Regions from separate parts of the Microbacterium koreense genome, predicted to be linked through region 2. Evidence: predicted binding sites of a transcription regulator. Region 2 holds the regulator's gene; the other holds the start of a gene.
The links. Region 2 encodes LexA, which represses DNA repair genes until DNA is damaged. Its sites were predicted from a motif close to TCGAACANNTGTTCGA; they were not measured.
Positions count from the first base shown of each region.

Region 1: a site for LexA is predicted at 2,880-2,895, ahead of ACFQZV_RS03275 (Rv2578c family radical SAM protein). Genes of this name have one in related genera too.

Region 1 is NZ_JBHTIM010000001.1:715,498-723,876, forward strand. Features, by position in the region: gene ACFQZV_RS03270 (DEAD/DEAH box helicase) at 1-1,798, shown strand, start outside; gene ACFQZV_RS03275 (Rv2578c family radical SAM protein) at 1,807-2,871, opposite strand; gene ACFQZV_RS03280 (M15 family metallopeptidase) at 2,994-4,364, shown strand; gene ACFQZV_RS03285 (acyl-CoA dehydrogenase family protein) at 4,567-5,730, shown strand; gene ACFQZV_RS03290 (ECF transporter S component) at 6,166-6,741, opposite strand; gene ACFQZV_RS03295 (siderophore-interacting protein) at 6,738-7,604, opposite strand; gene ACFQZV_RS03300 (energy-coupling factor transporter transmembrane component T family protein) at 7,631-8,379, opposite strand, start outside.
Region 2 is NZ_JBHTIM010000001.1:2,384,640-2,393,018, forward strand. Features, by position in the region: gene rpmI (50S ribosomal protein L35) at 1-191, opposite strand, end outside; gene infC (translation initiation factor IF-3) at 262-894, opposite strand; gene ACFQZV_RS11240 (DUF1844 domain-containing protein) at 1,108-1,503, shown strand; gene ACFQZV_RS11245 (SseB family protein) at 1,513-2,295, opposite strand; gene priA (bifunctional 1-(5-phosphoribosyl)-5-((5-phosphoribosylamino)methylideneamino)imidazole-4-carboxamide isomerase/phosphoribosylanthranilate isomerase PriA) at 2,279-3,025, opposite strand; gene hisH (imidazole glycerol phosphate synthase subunit HisH) at 3,078-3,728, opposite strand; gene hisB (imidazoleglycerol-phosphate dehydratase HisB) at 3,725-4,339, opposite strand; gene ACFQZV_RS11265 (histidinol-phosphate transaminase) at 4,336-5,421, opposite strand; gene ACFQZV_RS11270 (LysM peptidoglycan-binding domain-containing protein) at 5,515-5,880, opposite strand; gene lexA (transcriptional repressor LexA) at 6,115-6,795, shown strand; gene ACFQZV_RS11280 (hypothetical protein) at 6,855-8,249, shown strand; gene ACFQZV_RS11285 (S9 family peptidase) at 8,296-8,379, shown strand, end outside.

The DNA of each region.
Region 1 (8,379 bases), 1.7 Mb from region 2:
CCGCGACGAGCGACGCTTCGCGGACGATCGCGGCCGACCCACCGCCGGGGCTTCTCGCTCGCACGACGGCCCGCGGGGCGGGTGGCGCGATCGCGCCGAGGCCACCGAACGCCGGGACGACGCACGCGGCCCCGCCCGATCGGGTCGCCCCGCGCGCGGCGACCGTCCGGCCCGCGACGATCGTCGGTTCGACGGCGACCGCCGATACACGGACCGACCTGCGCGTGATGACCGACGTCCCACGGATCGCGCGGCGCGCGACGATCGTCGCTTCGACGGTGACCGCCGACAGAACCCGACGCGAACCGGCGGCCGATACCAGGAGCGTCCCGCCCGAGAGGACCGCCGATTCGATGGTGGGTCGCGTCAGAAGCCCGCGCGCGACGGGCGTGGGTACGACGACCGTCGCGGCTCGGAACGCCCGACTCGCCGATACGACGACCGCCCTGTCCGCGACGACCGGGCCGGGTCGCGCCCCGAACGGCGCACCGACGACCGGCGCGCCGGCCGTCCCAACCGCTCTGACTGGACGGCCCGCACCGCCCCGGCGCAGCAGGACCGCGTCGACGTCGTGCATGATCGCCTTCGCGCCGACGCGGTACAGGCGCAGGACGTCGCCGACACGACGTTCGCCGATCTCGGACTCGGTGACAACATCGTGCGCACTCTCGACGACCTCGGCGCCCAGCGTCCGTTCCCGATCCAGGCCTCGACGATCCCCGTGATCCTCGACGGGCGCGACGTGCTCGCCCGCGGGCGCACGGGGTCGGGCAAGACGATTGCCTTCGGCGCCCCGCTCGTCGAGGCCGTCCTGCGTTCGCAGGCCGGGCAGCGGCGCGAGTTCGGCCGTTCACCGAAGGCGCTGATCCTTGCGCCGACGCGCGAACTCGCGCTCCAGATCGATCGGACCATCCAGCCGATCGCGCGCAGCGTCGGACTGTTCACCACCCAGATCTATGGCGGCGTGCCGCAGGCGCGTCAGGTCGGGGCGCTCAAGAAGGGCGTCGACATCATCATCGGCACCCCGGGGCGCATCGAAGACCTGGTCGAGCAACGCAAGCTCGATCTCTCCGAGGTGCGCATCGCCGTGCTCGACGAAGCCGACCACATGTGCGAACTCGGCTTTCTCGAGCCCGTACAGCGCATTCTGCGTCTGACAGGCGAGGGTTCGCAGAAGCTGCTCTTCTCCGCCACGCTCGACCGCGAGGTGGCTTCGCTCGTCGACGAGTTCCTCGTTGAGCCGGCGGTGCACGAAGTCGCCGGCGAAGACCAGGCATCGTCGACGATCGACCACAGGGTGCTCGTCATCGACCACCGGGACAAGCCCGAGATCCTCGCTTCGCTCGTCGACCGCGAGGGTAAGACGCTCGTGTTCACGCGCACCCGCGCCTATGCCGAGATGCTCGCCGAGCAGTTCGAGGATGCCGGCATCCATGCCGTCGCCCTTCACGGCGACCTCAATCAGGCCAAGCGCACGCGCAATCTCGCGCGGTTGACATCGGGTCGGGTGAGCGTCCTCGTGGCCACCGATGTGGCGGCCCGCGGCATCCATGTCGATGACATCGATCTGGTCGTGCAGGCGGATCCGCCCGACGAGTTCAAGACCTACCTGCACCGCTCAGGCCGCACGGGTCGGGCGGGGCGCGCGGGCACCGTCGTGTCGCTGGTGACGCGTCAGCGTCGTCGGCGTATGGCCGAATTGCTCGATCGTGCCGAGATCGACGCGCCCTTCGAGGAGGCTCGTCCGGGTGACGACCTGCTCGAGGAGCTCTCGGGCCGCCAGGTGGTTCCGGTCTGAGCCGTCCGTCAGAAAAGCATCGCCGCCCCCGCCGAACGTGCAGTCCGGCCTCGTGAGGTCGTGACGACCGTCGCCGCCGTCGCTCGGCCCGGGTTTCGGTGGGGCGGTGAGTCCTCGTCGTGTCCGTCGAGACCGTGAGCCCGCAGCAACGGGCGAACCCGTTTGGCGAGCCAGGAGCGATACGCCTTCGGCGCCGTCGCCGAGACGCCGGGGTACAAGCCGCGGTACGACGACACGAGATCTGGGCGGTCGCGCTCGAGCCAACGCAGGAACCACTGCTTGGCTCCGGGGCGCAGATGCAGGGCGCCGTAGACGACCCGGACGGCGCCGGCATCCTTGATTCGTCGGAGGGCATCGTCGATCGCCGGGACCGAATCCGTCAGGTGCGGCAGGATCGGCATCAAGAAGACCGTCACTCGGAACCCCGCATCCGTCGCGGCCCTCACGGTCTGGAGGCGCGCGCTCGCGGTCGGGGTTCCCGGCTCGATCGCGTTCTGCAGTGGATCGTCGAAGACGGCGATCGACATCGCGATCGACACGTCGACGGAAGCAGAGGCCTCGGCGAGCAGCGGCAGATCGCGCCTGAGCAGCGTCCCCTTGGTGAGGATCGAGAACGGTGTGCCCGAGTCGGTGAGGGCGGAGACGATCCCGGGCATCAGGCGGTACCGGCCCTCGGCGCGTTGGTAGGGGTCGGTGTTCGTTCCGAGCATCACGGGATCGTGCTGCCACGTGCCGCGAGCGAGCTCCCGCCGAAGGACTTCGGCGACGTTGACCTTGACCACGATCTGCGAATCGAAATCGCGCCCCGCATCGAGTTCGAGGTACTCATGCGTCGCGCGCGCGAAGCAGTACGAACACGCATGCGTGCACCCGCGGTATGGGTTGACCGTCCAGTCGAACGGCATGGCCGAGGCGCCGGGCACGCGGTTGAGCGCCGACTTGCAGAGCACTTCATGGAACGTCGTGCCGGCGAACTCCGGTGTCGTCACGGACTGGACGAAACCGCTGAGGTGCTCGAGACCGGGCAGCGCCGCCGCATCCGTCGAGCCGAGCTGTTGTCCCTGCCACCGCATATCCTGATTCGAACAAAACTTCGTATGTATGTCAAGAGTGAGAGAGAGATGCTTCGAACACGACGCGCCGGGGTGGGGATTCATCCTGGCGCGTCTCAGGATGTCGGGGGACAATGGCCGGGATGGCTGCCTCCGGCCCACCCGAAATCCCGGCGACCCGTCGTGCCGCACGTGCGTTGCGCGAGGGGTCGTTCGCGCACCCCGAGGTCGGCGAAGGCTCCCCAGTGGGCGCCGACGGCGGTGTGCGCGACGGCGGTCTTGTCGGGACCGAGCGGGCGGAGACGACACCGCCGCCGATGACGCGTCGAGCATTGAGAGAGGCTCGGGAGCGCGAGGTCGCGGAGCGGGTCGAAATGATGGCCTGGACATGTGGGGTCCGTCCCGCGGCGGTCGTGCCGCCGGCAGGCGGGCCGGCGATCCTTCGTCCGCGCGCGCCGGAGCCCCTGGTGTCTCGCGCTGTGTCGCGGCCCGGAGTCGCTCCGCTGCTGGCCGGGCCCGCAGTGCGACGGACGACCGCGCGTCATGCGCGCGCGCATTCGCGCTTCGGAGCCGGCATCACCGCGATCGCGGCTGTCGCGGGCTTGTTCATCACGGGATCTGCGGCTGCTGTGACCGCTGCGGTGGCGCCGGATCCGGTGGTCGTGGTCGCCGAGCTGCCGGTCGAGCCCGAAGGCGTCGACGAGATCCGCGTCGATCTGTCGTCGGTGCTTCCGGCGACACCGCAACCGGTCGCGGGCTCTGCGGGAGAGCTCGCCGTGGATGCGGTCGTCGACCCGTGCCTCGACTCCGACTTCACCACTGCCCTCGCCGACGGTGACGAGAGTGCGGCGATCGCCGCGGCCGGCGGTGCCGCGCAGTTCCGCGACGCCGTGGCGCTGGGAATCGCAGCCTGCGTCAGCCTCGACGATCCCGACCGGTCATGGGTCGTGATCAACAAGGATCGGCCCCTCGAGCCGATCGACCACGCGCCCTCGGGTCTCGTGGCGCCCGCGGACACGCGCAGCCTCGACGGTGGTGTGCTCCGCGCCGATGCGGCAGCGGCGTTGTCGGCGATGGCCGCCGACGCGCGGGCTGCCGGCGCCGGTGACATCGCCGTCGGCAGCGCCTACCGCTCGTACGACACACAGGTGGCTACGTACGACTACCACGTCGCCACCAAGGGTCAGGAGCGCGCTGACGTCGTGAGTGCGCGCCCGGGACACAGTGAGCATCAGTCTGGCCTCGCGGTGGACGTCGTTCCGTGCTCGGAGGTGTGCGGAACGATCGACGACCTGGCGGCGACGCCCCAAGGCGCGTGGGTCGCGGAGAACGCCTGGCGTTACGGCTGGATCGTGCGCTACGAAGACGGCGGAACCGATGTCACGGGATACCTGCCGGAGCCTTGGCACCTGCGGTACATCGGTGTCGAGCTCGCCGCCGAATACCACGACGGTGGGTGGCACACGCTCGAGGAGTTCTTCGGCCTCCCGCCCGCGCCGCAACACGACCACTGAGCCGCGTCGACAGGACGATGTTCGACGGCTGTGGGTCGCCGCATCCGGTCGCATGGAGGCATTCGACAAAACCTGGCACTGCGTACCGCGAATCGTGAGATGCGATCCCACAGGGATCCCGAATCGGGGGTCTACATGACTAGACTCGCTCGCGGCGATGAGGCCGCGGGCCCCGCCGAAGATTCACGAAAGGACGCACCTCATGGAGCGCAACATCTACGACGAGGACCACGAAGCCTTCCGCGACGTCGTGAAGGAATTCCTCAAGCGCTACGCGACCGAAGACAAGCGTAAGCAGTGGGACCAGGACGGCGAGATCGACCGCGCGACGATGCTCGCCGCGGGCGAGGCCGGTCTCATCGGTCTGTCGGTACCCGAAGAGTTCGGCGGCGCGGGCATGCTGCAGGACTACCGTTTCCGCGCGATCGTGCTCGAAGAGACGATCGGCGCCGGCCAGGGCTCGCTCGCGGGTGCCTTCGGCATCCAGGACGACCTCGCCGTTCCCTACATCGTGCACATGGGCACGCAGGAGCAGAAGGAGAAGTGGCTCCCGGGTATGGCGACCGGCGAGATCCTCGGCGCGCTCGCGATGACCGAGCCCGGAGCGGGATCGGACCTACGCGGCATCAAGACGACCGCGAAGAAGGTCGACGGCGGATACATCGTCAACGGTGCGAAGACGTTCATCTCGTCGGGCAAGACCGCCGACATCGTCGTCACGTTCGTCAAGACCGGCGAGGGCAACCGCCCCGACGCCTTCAGCCTGCTGATCCTCGAGGACGGCATGGAGGGCTTCGAGCACAGCAAGAAGCTCGAGAAGATGGGCTTCCACGGCTGGGACACCGCCGAGATGTCGTTCTCGGACGTGTTCGTGCCCGACGCCAACCTCATCGGCGGCAAGGAGGGCCTCGGCTTCATCCAGCTCATGATGAACCTGCCGCTGGAGCGTCTGTCGATCGGCGTCGCCGCGGCGGCCGCCGGCGAGGCCGCGTTCGTGTGGACCCGCGACTACACGCTCGAGCGTGAGGCGTTCGGTCAGCAGATCGCGGACTTCCAGAACACCCGCTTCAAGCTCGCCGACATGGCCACGACCGTCGACGTCATGTGGGCCTACGTCGACCGCGCCATGGAGCTCTACAAGGACGAGAAGCTCACCGCCGAAGAGGCGGCCAAGGTCAAGTTCTGGACGACCGACCGCGAGTGGGAACTGCTCGACCTCGGTGTTCAGCTGCACGGTGGCTACGGATACATCACCGAGTATCCGATCGCCCGCGCGTTCCTCGACGCGCGCGTGCACCGCATCTACGGCGGCACCAACGAGATCATGCGCGACCTCGTCAGCCGTCAGATCGTCGGCAAGCGCTGAGGCCCACTTCGCCACGCCCGCCGATCGCGCCGCTGGCGTCCTCTCCGAGAATCGGTCTTGCACGCGAGAATCGCCTGCAGGTACTGATCCTCGCGGTCAGGACTGAGTCTCGCGCGAAATGAACGGATGCCGCGACCTGCCCGCTCGGGCCGGGTCGCGGCATCCGTCGTTGTGGCGTGGGGGCCGCTCGGGCGCGGTTCCTTCGTCGGGAACCCGCCTTCAGCGCCGACTCGTCCATGTCCCGGCGCTATGCACAGTTCGGTGGACCCGAATGTACGGGCACTGGGGCACCGGGCGTACATGTGCGGCCAGTGAACCGAGGTGCGGCGTCCGGGCTGGTGTTCAGTGGACGCGAATGCACGCGCTCGGGGTGCGGCGCGTACATGTGCGACCAGTGAACGGGGATGGCGCCTTGAGCGGTCCGGCCGTGACCGGTCAGGCCGTCCGGCGTCGGGCGAGGCGGGCCACCCCGGCCTTGCGGAGGCGATCGGCGATGACGATTCCGAGCCAGGTTCCCGCGAGGCACGACGCGATCGTGATCACGAAGAACAGCACCTGCATGCCGACGGGGATCGTCCAGAGGTTGAACGACGCGGCCGAGGCCAGCGGGTACACGATGCCGACGACGAGCGCCCCGGCGTAGTGCAGCCACGTGTTCCACCTGCGGTAGAGGGTCACCAGGAACGGCAGTTCGGGAAAGAACGCCCACCACAGGGTGGTCGCGACCGCGCCGATCGTGAAGAACGGCGCGATGACGAGCCCCGAGATGAGGCCGACGAGCAATCCCGCGCCTGGGCGCTGGATGAGGCGCAGCGCGACGACAGCGGGCAGGAGCCAGATTCCCGCGATCCCGAGAGAGACCATCGGTAGCGCCACGAACAGCGACGCCGAGACGAACCACGACACCCCGAGCAAGATCCCCGCGGCCACCCCGATCGCCGCGCACGTCAACAGGTATGCCGTCGAGACACCGCTCATCCCACGCCGGCGCTGCGTGCGAGGCCCGCTCACGCGTTAGCTCCGGCCTGGGCCTTGGGCGTGGGCGAAGCCGCGCCGGCGCGCCAGTATCCGCAGAAGCTCACCCGGTCCTTCGCGACTCCGCGTTCGGTGGTCAGGTGGCGGCGCGCGCCCGTCGGCAGCGCCTGTTCGCCCACGATGTAGGCGTGGAAGGGGGATGCGGGCAGCTCCGCGGCGATGAGTGCGGTGAGGGCGCCGGCGCCCGGTTTGGCGCCCGCATCCCGGATGACCCACTGCACGTCGATACCGGCCGGGTGGTCGAACGCGAGCGCGTCGGCCTCGTCGCCGACCTCGACGATCGCCCGTCCGGTCGCCTCAGCCGGGAGCGAAGCGCAGATCGCGGCGACCGCGGGCAACCCGGTCTCGTCGGCGACGAGGACGACGCGGTCGGTGCCACGCGCCGGGTTGAAGGCGAGCCCCTCGTCGATGAGCACGACGTTGTCGCCGGGCTCACAGGTCTCCGCCCAGCCAGAGGCAGGGCCGGCGGTGCCATCCGCTGCCGAACCGTGCAGGACGAAGTCCACGTCGAGTTCGGCAGGCGAGTCGTCGGATGCGGCGCGGAAGGCCCGCACCGTGTAGTTGCGCATGACGGGCCGCACCCCGTCGGGAATGCGCAGGTACTTCAGGTAGCCGAACAGCTTGTTCGCCTTCGCGGGGATGCGTTCCATCCCCTCCTCGCCACCGAGGGGAAGGAAGATGCGGAACCACTGGTCGTAGCCCAGGGGAGCGAAACGGTCGAGTTCCCCTCCCGAGAGGGTCACCCGCATCCAGTGGGGAGAGAGTCGTTCGGTGCGCGCGACCGACGTGTGCATGAGCTCCTGCACGGCAGGCTTCACGAGGCGACTGGCAGAGGCCACGGATCACTCCTTGGATCTGAAGGGGGTCACAAGCCCCAGGGGAACAGGATGACGAGGATGACGGCCGAGACCGCCCAGAAGGCGGCGACGAACACGGTGTCGCGTGCGCGCCACGGCACGAGGTGACGTTCGGTGCGGTCGGGGTGGGCGCCGAAGGCGCGGGCGTCCATGGCGAGGGCGACACGTTCGGCGTGACGGATGGCTCCGGCCATGAGGGGCACGATGTACCCGAACCAGCGGGCCAGGGCCGAGAACGGTCCACGTCCGCCGTGGGCTCCGCGCACGCGGTGTGCTTGCCGGATGATGTCGAGCTCGTGGCCGAAGCGCGGTACGAAACGGAACGCGGCGAGGGCGGTATACCCGATGCGATACGGCACCCGCAGTTGCTGCACGCTGGCGCGGACGAGGTCGGGGCCGGTGGTGGTGAGTCCCGCGACGAGGGTCAGGGCGACGATGGCGGCCAGGCGAAGTCCGGTCGCGAGCCCGATCTCGATCGCGCCGCGATACAGGGTCCAGCCGCCCACCTGCCACACGACCGGTGTCGCGTCGACCAGGGCAGCGTCGGTCCACATCGAGAACCCGAGGCCGAGGACGAGCGCTGCCAGCGGGATCGCGAGAGCGAGGAAGAGCACCAGGCGCAGCGTGAACCGGGCGCCGACCAGGAGCAGGACGTACGCGAGCACGAGGAACGCGGCGGGGGTCGCGGCATCCCGCACGAACACCAGCAGGACGATCACCGGAATCGGCGCGAACAGCTTCGCGAGCGGGTTGAGTC
Region 2 (8,379 bases):
TGACCGAGGAGCTTCTTGGCGACCTTCGCGTCGCCGGGAGCGAGGGCCTTGTCCGCCGAGAGGCGGCGCGTGCGCTTGGTGGGCTTGCCTTCGAAGTTGTGGCGGAGGTTCGCCTGCTGCTTCATGATCTTGCCGCTGCCGGTGACCTTGAAACGCTTCTTGGCACCCGAGTGGGTCTTCTGCTTCGGCATTTCTCTTCCTTCGTTGTGTGTCCCGCCGCGGCGGGAGTCGTAACCCGCCTCGGCGGGAAATCTCATGTCGTCAGTCCGACGCACCCTCGGGGGTGCGAGCCGAACGAGCTGCTTCCTTGTTCGCGGCGCGCTGCGCGTTCTGCTCGGTCTTCACCTCGGACTTGTTCTTGTGCGGGGCGATGACCATCACCATGTTGCGGCCGTCGATCGTCGGGTTCGACTCCACCGTGCCGAACTCGGCCACATCCTCGGCGAACCGGCGCAGCAGACGCACACCCTGCTCGGGACGCGACTGCTCGCGACCACGGAACAGAATCATCGCCTTGACCTTGTCTCCGGCCTTGAGGAAGCCCTCCGCACGCTTGCGCTTCGTTTCGTAGTCGTGGTTGTCGATTTTCAGGCGGAACCGCACCTCTTTGAGGATCGTGTTCGCCTGATTGCGGCGGGCCTCCTTGGCCTTCTGTGCCGCTTCGTACTTGAACTTGCCGTAGTCCATGATCTTGACCACGGGGGGCTTCGAGTTCGGTGCCACCTCGACGAGATCGAGGTCGGCCTCTTGAGCCAGGCGCAGCGCCACCTCGATACGGACGACGCCGACCTGCTCTCCGTTCGGCCCGACGAGGCGGACCTCGGGGACGCGGATGCGGTCGTTGGTGCGGGGATCGCTGATGCGGAACTCCTCTAATCGGTGGATGACGGCCACCGCGCCACCGGAGTGCCGCGGGCGGAAGAGGAGCAGTCCACCCGCACGGCGCGAACGCCGGCTTGCTGCACCCGGACAACCCCACACGCGGGACGTGCGGGGCGGAGTGCATGACCCGGTAGCCTGGAGCGGCAAGCGCGGGTGGGATCTGATCCACTTTCGATCCAGAGCAGAACGCTCCGGAGCCCGCCATAGTTTAGCAGAGAGAGTGGCGTGGACACGATTCGAGACGACAACGGACAGGATGCCGAGCGCCTGGCGCGCTGGGAAGAAGACGAGCGCGCCGCCGCCGCAGCCACGCGCGACATCGCCGATGTCCCGGCCGTCGAGGTGATCACGACCACGGCGGTCCATCTGATGAGCGCCGCGGCCGTCAAGGTGGGCCTGGCCGACGACCCCGAGCATCAGAAGGATCTCGACGAGGCCCGCAAGCTCATCAACGCCCTCGCGGGACTCATCACGGCCGGCGCACCCGAGATCAGCGACATGCATGCGCGGTCGCTGCGCGACGGGCTGCGCTCGGTTCAGCTCGCCTTCCGTGAGGCGTCGGTGATCCCGGATCCGATCGGCAAGGGTCCCGGCGAGAAGTGGACCGGACCGGTCACCTGACCGACGCTCTCACCCGCGCAGAAGCTTGACGGTCAGCGAGTCGACGAGCACCGCGACGCGGTCATCCGACGCCCATCGCGCCGCCAGGCGCGAGAGCACCGCGTCGAGCTCGGCCTGATCGAGTCCGTCGACGAGGTGCAGCCGCACGACGAGCTCCGGTCCCCGCATCCGCGCGTCGGGGTCTCCCGCCGCGACGTCGACATCGAGCACGGCAAGCTCTCCCCCGATGCTCGCCGTGAGTGCAGCGAAAACCTCCGGCGAACGGAAGCTCGGCTCCCACGGCTGACCCTGGGCGATCGCCCAGACCGCCGGCCGACGAAGGACGAACTCCGTGTCCGACGCCGGATCGATCACGATCAGATCGGTGTCGTCGTCGGCCGTGGACAGCGCCGTGCGCACGCCGTCTGCAGGTACGGGGCGTGCCGCAGCATCCCATCGCGCCATCGACGCGACGGAGGTGAACACCGGCAGAACGCGCCTGCCGTCGGGGGCGGCCACCGAGACGATCGACAGCTCCTGCGTCTTGTCGACGGTGAGCCCGGTGGGCCCGACCCCCTCGTCGCCCTTCTCGGTGACGAGGGGGATCAGCAGCCGCGCGGTGCGGTACGCGTCCACGACCGCCACCTGATCACCGTGACCGGCGCGGAACGCGCGCAACGCCGCCAGCAACGCGGGATCGGCCGATCCGTCGTCGCCTCCATGGGGGTTGTCGCGGAAACGACGCCCCTCCCACGGCACTCCGGCCGAATCGCCCGTGTTGCCGTGATCGCAGCTGTCAGTGTCCGGCGACATCCAGTGCCTCGGCGAGCGTGAACGCGCCCGCATACAGTGCCTTGCCGACGATCGATCCCTCGACGCCCAGCGGCACGAGCTCACGCAGCGCGGCGATGTCGTCCAGACTCGACACCCCGCCCGAGGCGACGACGGGCTTGGCCGTGCGCGCGGTGACCTCACGGAGGAGATCGAGGTTCGGGCCGCGCAGGGTGCCGTCCTTGGTGACGTCGGTGACGACGTAGCGGCTGCATCCTGCTTCTTCGAGTCGGTCGAGCACCGTCCACAGGTCGCCGCCCTCGCGGGTCCACCCACGCGCGGCGAGGGTCGTGCCGCGCACGTCGAGACCGACCGCGACGAGCTCACCGAACCGACCGATGACGTTCGCCGCCCATTCGGGGTTCTCCAGCGCCGCCGTCCCGAGGTTGACGCGGGCGGCGCCGCTGTCCAGGGCCGCCTCGAGCGACGCGTCGTCGCGGATGCCGCCGGACACCTCGACCTGCGCGCCCTTGGCGTGCTTGATGACCTTGCGCAGGATCGCGCTGTTGTTGCCGCGGCCGAAGGCGGCGTCGAGATCAACCAGGTGGATCCATTGAGCGCCCTGCCCGATCCACTCCAGCGCCGCGTCGACGGGATCGCCGTAGCTCGTCTCGCTCCCCGCCTCACCCTGCGTCAGCCGCACGGCTTTGCCGTCGGCGACGTCGACCGCCGGCAGCAGGATCAACTCGGGACTCGATGCGAAATCGTTCATGGCTCCTCGTGCGACTCGCCCTGCGGAACGGGGGCCCGCAGACGGCACGATTTCAGAGAGTAGTCCCGCCGAGGCCCTCGACCCAATTCGCCAGCAGACGGATGCCCGCCTCCCCCGACTTCTCGGGGTGGAACTGGGTCGCCGAGAGCGGGCCGTTCTCGACCGCGGCGAGGAAGGGCTCCCCGTGACGCGACCAGGTCAGCACCGGCTGCGGGAACGGTGGCTGGACGTCCAGCACCCAGTCCTGCGCGGCGTACGAGTGCACGAAGTAGAACCGCTCGTCCTGGAGCCCCGCGAAGAGGCGGGAGCCTTCGCCCGGCGCGACGGTGTTCCACCCCATGTGCGGCAGCACGGGCGCGTCGAGTTCGGTCACGGCGCCGGGCCACTCGCCGAGTCCTTCGGTGTCGACGCCGCGCTCGACGCCGCGGTCGAAGAGCACCTGCATCCCGACACAGATGCCGAGTACGGCGCGTCCTCCCGCAAGGCGCCGCCCGATCAGCTCGTCGCCCCGGCTGGCTCGCAGCGCGTCCATGACCGCCGCGAACGCGCCGACGCCCGGGACGACGAGTCCATCGGCATCCATCACCAGACCTCGATCAGCGGTGAGCCGGGCATCGGCGCCGGCGGCATCGAGCGCCTTCACCGCGGAGTGGACATTGCCTGACCCATAGTCGAGGACGGCGACGAGCGGCCGTGCGCTCACAGGGCACCCTTCGTGGAGGGGATGCCGTCCACGAGCGGGTCGCGCGCCTTCGCGTGACGGAACGCCCGCGCGAAGGCCTTGTACTCGGCCTCGGCGATGTGGTGGGGGTCGCGGCCGGCCAACAGCATGACATGCACGGTGAGCCCCGCGTGAAACGAGATCGCTTCGAACGAGTGGCGCACGAGCGAACCCGTGAAGTGCCCGCCGATGAGGTGGAACTCAAAGCCCGCGGGCTCTCCCGAGTGAACGAGGTAGGGCCGCCCGCTGATGTCGACGACAGCCTGCGCGAGTGCCTCGTCCAACGGAACCAGAGCGTCTCCGTAGCGCGAAATGCCCGCCTTGTCGCCCAGGGCCTCGCGAATCGCCTGGCCGAGAACGATGGAGACGTCCTCGACCGTGTGGTGGGCGTCGATGTCGGTGTCGCCCGATGCGCGGACGGTGAGGTCGGTGAGGGAGTGCTTGGCGAACGCGGTGAGCATGTGATCGAAGAACGGCACCGTGGTGTCGATGCTGCTGCGTCCGGTGCCGTCGAGGTTCAGTTCGAGTTCGACGGTCGACTCGCTCGTGGCTCGACGCATCGACGCCACGCGGGGCGAATCGGTGCGGGTCATGCCCTCGATCCTAGCGAGGCGAGTGCATCCAAGAATGCGGTGGTCTCGTCCTCTGTGCCCGCCGTCACGCGCAGATGGCCGGGGATCCCGACGTCGCGGATGAGCACGCCTCGGTCGTACAGCGCACGCCAGACCGCGGCGGGGTCCTCCACCCCGCCGAAGAGGACGAAATTCGACCCGCTCTCGTAGGGCTCGTAGCCGAGGGCCTCCAGCGTCGCTGAGATCCGGTCGCGCTGCACGACGATCTCGTCGACCATCCGCAGCATCTCGGCAGAATGGCGCAACGCCGCCGAGGCCGCGGCCTGCGTCAACGCGCTGAGGTGGTAAGGCAAACGGACGAGGCGCAGCGCATCGATGAACGCGGGGTCGGCTGCCAGATACCCCACGCGCGCACCGGCGAAGGCGAAGGCCTTGCTCATCGTGCGCGATACGGCGAGACGTTCCCGCCCGGGCAGCAGCGTCACTGCCGAGGGTGTGCCGTGCGGCGAGAACTCGTGGTAGGCCTCGTCCACGATGACGATGCCGTCCGTGGCGTCGTAGACCGCCTCGATCACCTCCAGATCGAGCGGAGTGCCGGTCGGGTTGTTCGGGGCGCACAGGAAGGCGACATCCGGTGCCACCTCACGCACCTGCTCCGCGGCCTCTCGCGGGTCGAGGGTGAACCGCGAGCCACGCGATCCGGCCACCCATTCCGCACCGGTGCCCCGCGTGAGCAGCGGGTACATCGAATACGTGGGAGCGAATCCGAACCCGACCCGCCCGGGGCCCGCGAAGGCCTGCAGGACGTGCTGCAACACCTCGTTCGAGCCGTTCCCGGCCCAGATCTGATCGGCGGTGAGTCCCTGGCCGAGATAGTCGGCGAACCCCGCCCGTAGTTCGGCGAACTCGCGATCCGGGTAGCGGTTGACATCGCGGAGCGCGTGCGCGATCGCGTCGACGATGTCGTCCGCGACGTCTGCCGGCACGGGATGCGTGTTCTCGTTTACGTTGAGGGCGACCGGCAGCGGCGCCTGCGGTGCGCCGTACGGCGTCTGTCCACGGAGATCGTCACGGAGGGGGAGGTCGTCCAGGCGCACGTTCACCTCGCCATCGTAGGCATTCGCGCGGCGATACCCCTCCTTGCCGGCGCAGGACGTCACCCTGCGACCACGTGCATCGCGAAGGAGGGACGCGGATCAGTCCGCGTCGGTGTACTGCGTGGGGATGGCGATCGACTGCCCCACCTGCAGTTCGGCACCGGCGAGCGCGTTGAGACGCGAGATCTCACCGACGACGTCTCGCGGGTCGGCGCCGGGAGCGATCTCTTGGGCGATCGACCAGAGGGTGTCCCCGTATGCGACGGTGACCGACTCGAACGTGTCGGCGGGCGCGGCGGCCCCGGCCGTGGCGATCGCGCTCCCCCCGCTGAGCAGTGCCCACGCGAGGACGGCGGCGGCCGGGACCGCGGCGACGCCCGCGAGGACACGGCGACCGCGGGCGGTGAGACGCAGACGCGTCGCGCGGTAGGCGGGGACTCCGGCGTGTGCGGGGATCGCGGTCATGGCTGCCTCCGTAGGTGGGGAGAGATTCGCATCCGGCTCTCGGCCGGGAGAGCCGGATACGAAGTTCTTTTCCGAATCTATCTTCGATTGTTCGAACTGTCAATGACGGTGTCGCGGCGACGGCTTTCGAACACGACACGCGGAGCGCAACCGTTCGCACCGCCGAAAACCGGATACGGTTTCGACAGGAACACCCCACCACGGGCCTCCGACATTCGAAGACAGGAGCTGGAGATGAGCGAAGCGATCGGCCGCGAGAAGCCGAGTACGCGGCGGCGACGGAGCCTCAGCGACAAGCAGCTCGCCATCCTCGAGGTGATCCAGCGCTCCATCGCACACCACGGCTACCCGCCGAGCATGCGCGAGATCGGCGACGCCGTCGGACTCAAGTCGCTGTCGAGCGTGACCCACCAGCTCAACCAACTCGAACTGAGCGGGTACCTGCGCCGCGACGCCGGCAAGACCCGCGCGATGGAAGTGCTCATCGACCTTCCCGGCCAGGCCGCCGAGAATCCGGCCGACACCGCCCCCGCCCTCGGCGACGCCGCCCTCGTACCGCTCGTCGGTCGCATCGCCGCCGGCGTGCCCATCACCGCCGATCAGCAGATCGAAGAGATCTTCCCGCTCCCCCGACAACTCGTGGGCAAGGGTGACCTCTTCATGCTGAAGGTGTCGGGAGAGTCCATGATCGACGCCGCGATCTGCGACGGCGACTGGGTTGTCGTTCGGTCACAGGCGACCGCCGAGAACGGCGACATCGTGGCGGCGATGCTCGACGACGAGGCCACGGTGAAGACCTTCCGACAGCGTGATGGCCACACGTGGCTGCTCCCCCGCAACTCTGCCTTCGAGCCGATCCTGGGCGATGAAGCGGTCGTCCTCGGCAAGGTCGTCGCAGTTCTCCGCACGGTCTGAGCGACCCGATCCCGCCCGGAGAGGTGACGACGAGCCGCTGTGCCGCCAAGATAGGAGGCATGACGGACTCCCCCGCTGTCGAGATCGAATCCGACGCCGCCCTGATCGCCCGCATCCGACAGCTCGAGAAAGAGAACGCCGAGCTCTCCGGCGCGAGCGCGAAGGAACGTCCCGCCGGGTCACGGTGGCGGGCGATCGCGTCCGCGTTGTGCATCGCGATCGCGGCGATCCTCGTGCCGGTGTCGATCGTCGGCGCATGGGCGCGCGTGCAGCTCGTCGATGAGGACGCGTTCGTCCAAACCCTCGCCCCTCTCGCCGAGGACCCTGCGGTCCAGGAGATGATCATCGATCAGACGATGGATGCGGTGACCACCCAAGTCGACTTCGCCGAGTTGACCGGGAGCGTCTTCGACGGCATCGCCGAGCTCGGCCTGCCCCCGCGCGCGGCGGACGCGCTCGCGTTGCTGGAGGCACCGGCGGCACAGGGCCTTGAGGGGCTCGTATCCCAAACCGTGACCGCGGTGATCGAGTCCGCCGCTTTCGCCGAAGTCTGGTCGGTCGCGACACGGGCCGCGCACCGCGCGCTCACGACCGCCGCGACCAGCGACGGCGGCGGTCTCGTCGTCCGCACGGCCGACGGCGTCGGCATCCAGGTCGGTGTGATCGTCGAACGTGTCCAGCAGACGCTCGTGGACCAAGGGGTGTCCGTCGCCCAATTCATCCCTGCCGTCGACCGGGTGATCATCGTCGGCGAGGGAACCGGCCTCGACGCCGTCCGTGTCGGCTACACCATCGCCGACGCGCTCGGCTGGTGGCTGCCCGTCCTGACCCTCGCGCTGTTCGGGCTCGGGATCGCCCTCGCGCGCCGCCGCGGCGTCGCGGTCATGGGCACCGGCATCGGCATGGCCCTCTCCGCCGGCGCGCTCGCGGCCACGTTCTCGATCGGCCAGACGGCGGTCGCCCTGGCCGCCGGCAACCTCGACATCTCGCCATCGGCACTCGATGTGATCTACGGACGGATCGTCGACGGGATGACGCAGACCGCGGTCGTCCTGAGCATGCTGGGGGTGTTCGTCGCCCTCCTGGGGTGGGTGATGAGCGGTTCGCGCACCGCAGTGTCGGTGCGCACGGCCGCCCGCACGACGAACGCCGCGGTCCGCACGCGCCTGCGGGCCCGTGGACTGGACACCGGGGCCTTCGGCACCTGGATCGGTGAGCACCGCGTCCTCGTGCGCACGATCGTGGCCGTGCTCGGTGTGCTCTGGCTGTTCTCGCTCCGACCGCTGTCGCTCGGCGATGCGCTCCTGGTCATCGCCGTGTCGTTCCTCGTCGCCTGGGTGCTCGAACTCCTCCAGCGACGCCCGGCCGAAGCGCCGAACGGCGCAGACGACGAGACGGACGATGCCGTCGACCGCGACGTCGACGTCGACGCGGAATCGATCACCACCTCCTGACGAAACGCCCCCTGCGAAGGGTCGGCCGAGCGCCTAGCGTGGAAGGGTGACTATTCCCTACGGCGCCTGGCCCTCTCCCCTGACCGCATCGGCCGTCTCGGCCGCCACCCCGCGCATCGAAGGCGCGCGT